DNA from 2 places in the Pseudoalteromonas pernae genome. Region 1 is predicted to be linked to the other one. Evidence: predicted binding sites of a transcription regulator. Region 1 holds the regulator's gene; the other holds the start of a gene.

Region 1 (3,213 bases):
AGCGAAGGACGGGATACTTCGAATTGCTTGGCCAACTCACGCTCAGGAGGAAGCTTCTCTCCAGGCGCCAGTGACCCCTCCAGAATCATGTTCTCAAGTTGCGCTAGGATCACATCTGAAAGTTTCGCTGCTTTGACTTTTAATGACATTGTTATTTTTAGCTTTGGGTAAATTGGTCATACCAAAAAGTGCAGATAAGGTATCAGATTCGCCCTAGGCTGTCAAAAATGCCCATGAATGACTCAAAATTTGTTCACATCAGTATGGAATATATGGACAAAAATTAAAGTCTTTTTATTGCCATAGCAAATGGTCATACCAGTTAGTAAGTTTTCAACGAACATAAAAAAGCCCCCACAATCACATTGCAGAGGCTTTTTGTTGTTCTAGAACTGCGTCTAAAACAAGACTAACTAATTAATATAGTTAGCTTATTTATTCATGAAGTCGACACCTTCTTGGATGTCTTTGTTCAGAGTTGCAAGCATGTCGTCTTTTGCTTTTTGCTCAAACGCGCTTAGCTCACCGTAAGAAAGAAGTTCTTCAACACCATTCTTACCTAGGCGTACTGGCTGAGCGAAGAATTGTGCATCTTCACCGTTGCCTTCAACGTATGCGTACTCGATTACGTCTTCACCTTGTAGGCCTTTCACTAGTGATAGGCAGAAACGTGCTGCCGCCGCACCCATAGAAAGTGTAGCACTACCGCCACCCGCTTTAGCTTCAACAACTTCAGTACCCGCGTTTTGGATACGAGTAGTCAATGCAGCAATTTCTTCATCAGAGAAAGTCGCACCTTCAACTTGTGAAAGAAGTGGAAGAATAGTTGTACCTGAGTGACCACCGATCACTGGTACTTTTACCGCACTTACGTCTAGACCTTTAAGCTCAGCTACGAAAGTTTCAGCACGGATAACGTCAAGAGTCGTTACACCGAATACGCGAGCTGGGTCATAAGTACCCGCTTTTTTGAACACTTCAGCAACGATTGGCACAGTGCCGTTTACTGGGTTAGTGATCACACCTACCATCGCTTTAGGACAGTTTTTAGCAATGCCTTCAGCAAGAGCTTGCACGATGCTAGCGTTCACGTTGAACAAATCAGCACGGTCCATACCAGGCTTACGAGGCATACCCGCTGGAATTAAAACGATGTCACAACCGCTCAGAGCAGCATCTAGGTCTTCTTTACCGAAGCCTTTAACTGTAACAGCAGTTGGGATGTGTGATAGGTCTACAGCAACACCAGGAACAACAGGTGCTACGTCGTATAGCGAAAGCTCAGAACCTGCTGGAAGGCTATTTTTTAGTAGTAAAGACAGCGCTTGGCCGATACCACCGGCAGCACCTAAAACGGCAACTTTCATTTTAATTCTCCGTAAAAAACGAGACTAGTTAGTAGAGATTTGAGTCGTATGACTAATTGATGGCCATAAAGATAATGAAAATAGGCGCTAAAGACAAATTAATCGTCGTTATTTTGAGGATAATCTCGACCATAGTCGTAAACTTAACTGTAAAGTTTGACCTAAGATGAAATACACTGACTTCTTAGGTAGAATATTTACAACAATTTGCAAAGAAGAATGACATTATGCAAGCGCAAGAAAAACAAGAAGCTTTGGTAAAAGCCTTTAAGGCAATTCTTAAAGAGGAAAACTTTGGTTCACAAGGTGAGATTGTCGACGCTCTCAAGGAACAAGGTTTCGACAATATCAGCCAGAGCAAAGTATCGCGCATGCTGAGTAAATTTGGTGCGGTAAGAACCCGTAACGCCAAACAAGAAATGGTGTACTGCCTTCCTGCCGAACTCGCTGTGCCAACAGCCAAGTCGCCACTTCGCCAGCTGGTCATTGATATTGTTCACAACGAAATGATGATTATCATCACGACTAGCCCAGGTGCTGCGCAGTTGATTGCGCGTTTACTGGATTCATTAGGTAAAGCAGATGGCGTATTGGGCACTATCGCTGGTGACGATACAATTTTTATCGCCCCAGCAAAAGTATCAGAAATAGATATGACGCTGGAGCGCGTACGTAAGCTGTTCGATAACGTCTAGAACACGTTTATGTGTAGTGTGTAGAGATGAACGCTACACACTTTGGTCCTTTAGACTTCTCAAAAACTCTACAGAGGGAGCAAAAAATGCAGCTCCCATATCAGCTTGAGTAAAATCGAGCCACCCATCATAGTGGGCATGGTCACCTAACTGGCTTCGCAACATTTGTGCAAAGGCATTCCCTGTCGCAGAGCAGGTTACCGACAACAGACCTTGCTTGTTCATGGTGCCAAAAGGCATCCCTTGATGAAGTAATAGTGGCTGACCTTTTTCATCTTTGAGTTCAGTACACACGGCATGGCTATTAGCATTGAGCGGCATCAGCAACTCGCTATCTAGGCGCGTGCGCCCCATCACTATTTCTTGATCTTCAACCGGTAGCGCTTGCCAGGCACTGAGGTTATGAGTAAAGCGCTGCACATGCACATAACTGCCTTTAGCAAAATCAGGGTCATTGTCATCAACTAATGCGGTAAGCATTTTTTGGCGACCGTGGGGAGTGTCAGGCGCGTAAACAAAGCCGTTGAAGTCACGCCCATCGAGGAAGCGGAAACAGGTGATATCTTCCACAAGTTCTACATCAGGCGCTAACAACTGCAACACTCTTTGACCAAAGAGGTGATTCACGTCTTCTCGGTCTGAGCGAATTTGCACAAACAAATCAAATGGTTGCACGCCAATGCTGTGTTCTGAAGTCGAGACACTCGGGAAACTTGTTAGCTCATTGGGCATGGCTTGCGGATAAAAATGGGGCCAGTACTGTGCGCCAATCGCAACAAAGCTTGAGACCATGGCTTCTGAGAAACGGTCATCATACTCAGATTGCAATTCTACTAGCTGAGCTAATTTGCTTTTAACTGTCTCATCATGGCCATCAAGGACATTAAAAAACAGATGCAGGCCATGTAAGTTTGCCTGCGCACAAACGCCGGACTGCGCTTTGGGCATGTATGCAAAGTTCCTTTGGTTTTTATTGTTATGTGCCAAAAGCGCTTTCATAAGCGCTCTGAATGGGCGATTAATTGGTAAAGAAATTTACCGAATGTGAGGTAATTGTAATCGATAGCCTTTGTGTCGGCAAAAACTCTTGTTCAGGTTGGCTCACAGGCACTTCAATCTCTTGGTCAAACACGCGTACTCGATACACATAT
Region 2 (3,213 bases), on a different contig from region 1:
GCGCACCGATGCTTGCGTAATCAATAAGTCACCAACCTGAATATGAGGTTGAATGGCGCCTGTTGTTCCAACGCGTAAAAAGGTCTCAACACCTAATTGGGCAAGCTCTTCAACAGCGATAGAAGTTGATGGACCACCGATACCGGTAGAGCAGACGACAACAGAAATACCCTTTATTTCGCCTAAATAAACGTGAAACTCTCGGTGTTTGGCAAGGCAAGTGTGATTGTCTAACAACTCGGCGATAACGCCCGCACGCTCAGGTGCACCAGGGATGATGGCCAGTGTTGCGCCGTTAATTTGTTCCTTACTGATCCCTAGATGAAACATTGTTTTCATGATAGCTCTCTTATGCCATATCAGTGATACTGACTTATAGTCAGCGTGAGCATATTGTTCAATAAAAAGTCCTTAACAACAGCATCACTGAAATGTATTTGTGGATGATAAATCTGGGGTACATGCTGCGGCTGTTTGCAAAGTGTTAATAAGGACAAATGTCCGATATTAATGATCCAAATCCTTGCTTGTACAGTAAATCTCAACTAGATGTTAAGTAACTGTATCATAGGAGGTAAGTTATGGCTGTAACAACAAACGCTACGAGTCATACCGAGTTTGCGCGTTGCTTTGAATGTAATAAAATCAATACTTTTGCTCCTTTTCACTGGCTTGCATTGGCCTTTGGAGACATGGCGAGGGCCCCTATATTAAGCTTAATTTACGGTCTCGTATTCACGCTGATACCAGCAACTATTTTGTTCTTTGTTTACTCCAGTCAAACTCACCTCGTTATTTTGCCCGCTGCAGTTGCATTTGCACTAGTTGGACCTGCGTTCGCTGCTGGCTTGTATGACGTGGCGTGGGAATTAGAAAAAGGGCATAAGCCTACGTTAACGCACAGTCTAAAATCCATGTTTCGAAACCCTGCTGGAGAATGGGGATTTGCGGTCTTGCTGATGGTGGTGATGATCGTGTGGATGCGCTTAGCGGCTTTGGTTCATGCGCTATACCCCAACACAGTAAACCCTAGCTTCGAAGAGCTCAGTGCCTTTTTAACATTAGGTACGCTTATTGGAGGTGTACTGTTAGTCACTGTGTTCGCGATGTCGGCATTCACTCCTCAAATCATGATGGAGCGCAGAGTCGATATTATGACTGCCGTAGTCAGCTCCATGCATGCTGTGCGTAACAATATCGGCGCTATGATTGTGTGGTGTGGGTGCATTGTAGCCTTGGTGCTAATTGGCTTTGCAACAGGCACCGCGGGATTCATCATCATTATGCCGCTGTTGAGTTATGCCAGTTGGCATGGCTATATCGCGACCATAAAAACTAAACGCCCACGAACTTACGAGTAGGGCTGATAATTGGATTATGGCTGGCTTATGCAGGTATTGTGCATAGCCAGTCATCTACACTCCAAGCCCGCTTCTGACAGGGTTTGACTTCTGTGCTCAGCTTGTATATTGATCCAGTATAAGCACTTACCTGTATTTGTTTTTAATACATAAAAATCAATAAAATCAGTTGGTTACAATTTTAATGACGCTGTCGGAATGGGCATGGCGAAGGCCTTGTTTAGTACGAGCGTGAAACCAGCATAAAATTTTCGGTAAGTATCAGAATTGCATAAATATTGAGGAGATAGCATGTCAGCGAAGTGGCAGGACTTTCGTAGTAAAGTAGAGCAATGCTTGTGTCCACCTGGTAATGGTGTGTTTACAGTAAACACAGCAAAAGAGCGTAAGGCTGCATTACATCAAAAACTCTACGGGCAAACTGAGGATATCGACACCCTGTGGCGAGACTCATTAGAGGGCCTGCAAACAACTGAACACAAAGCTGTAATGCTGGGTATTAGCTCAGACTGCGGTGGCGGTATCCTACGTGGTGCAAACTGGGGCCCATTATTTGTGCGTACGACCTTGATTGAACAACAGCCGCAAGCACGCGCTTTTGATTTAGGTGATGTGCGCGTGATCCCACATTTGCTGCACGACAAGTACCTCAATGAAGGCACGATTAGCAACTGCCAAAAAGCCCTGTATGCTGATGAAAACAGCGAATACCATGTTAGCCCGCTTTCTATTACCGAAGATGTGTGTGCTGACTTTTATGCCAACTTCCCAGAAAAAGGCATATTCGGCATTGGTGGTGATCACTCAATCAGTTATCCATTAACAAAAGCTTACTTGCAAGCAAAGCGCGCGCAGGGCAAGAAAGTCGCAATTATCCACTTTGATGCACACACTGACTTACTTGTTGAGCGCTTAGGTATCGATTTGTGTTTTGGCTCTTGGTGTACGCATATTTTAGAGTACTTACCGAATCCTTCACACCTGATTCAATTCGGTATTCGCTCAAGCGGTAAACCTAAAGCACATTGGGAAGGCACTTTTGGTGTGAAGCAACACTGGGCGCATGAAATTAACGAGCGTGGCACAGCGGCTGTGATTGAAGAAGTACTTGCACAGCTGAGAGCAGATGGCGTTGATGAACTATATGTAAGCTTTGATATTGATGCTTTGGATGCAGAATTTGCGTCGGCCACTGGTACCCCAGAAGAAGGTGGTTTGAATCCTCAGCAGGCTTTAGAAATCCTCAGTGCATTAGCGGATGAATTCCCAATTACAGGCGCTGATATGATGGAAATTGCCCCGTTTACGGATAGCTCGCTTGTTGGTCAATCGAGCTCTGAAACAACCTTGCGAGAGGGGGCAAAAATTTCAGCCTTCTTATTGCAGGCAATGAATAAGTAAGTTTCAATAAAAAAGAGCGCATTAGCGCTCTTTTTTATTGCGCCACAAGCATTTTGACATAGTTACGCAAAGCGGTTAGCGTGGCGGTGTAACCACTTTGCTTCGCTAACTTATGGTAAACAATGTGATTAATATAAATAAAAAGAACTTTCTCTCGCTCTCCTTAACCTTACCACTTATATCTGCTTGTTTTAGCGGAGCAACCCTTGCTCAAACGCAAATATTGATAGGCGGGGCATTGGACGTATGTACATCGACTGCACCCAGTAACTGTGTTGATGGTTTTGTGCCACAAGGTAAGGCTGGTGCATTGTATCAAATCGATGCAGCAGGACTTACCCGCATTAATGACACTTTCCCTTCACAGTATGCGGTTTTCAAAAATCAGGTCGTTAAGTCATTAACAGCATTGACTGGCGATACACAATATGCGGAATTTGCGTTATTACAA

The links. The regulator ArgR, encoded in region 1, controls arginine synthesis, uptake and breakdown. The targets are predictions, from matches to a motif close to ANTGAATANNTATTCANT.
Region 2: a site for ArgR is predicted at 1,628-1,645, ahead of V1358_RS14135 (arginase family protein). Genes of this name have one in related genera too.

What each region holds. Positions count from the first base shown of each region.
Region 1 covers NZ_JBDODM010000004.1:367,688-370,900, reverse strand. Annotated here, with positions in the region: gene pdhR (pyruvate dehydrogenase complex transcriptional repressor PdhR) at 1-149, opposite strand, end outside; gene mdh (malate dehydrogenase) at 432-1,367, opposite strand; gene argR (transcriptional regulator ArgR) at 1,595-2,062, shown strand; gene V1358_RS11965 (Dyp-type peroxidase) at 2,096-3,010, opposite strand; gene V1358_RS11960 (ABC transporter ATP-binding protein) at 3,081-3,213, opposite strand, start outside.
Region 2 covers NZ_JBDODM010000006.1:28,859-32,071, forward strand. Annotated here, with positions in the region: gene udp (uridine phosphorylase) at 1-339, opposite strand, end outside; gene V1358_RS14130 (DUF2189 domain-containing protein) at 582-1,361, shown strand; gene V1358_RS14135 (arginase family protein) at 1,653-2,762, shown strand; gene V1358_RS14140 (cyanophycinase) at 2,887-3,213, shown strand, end outside.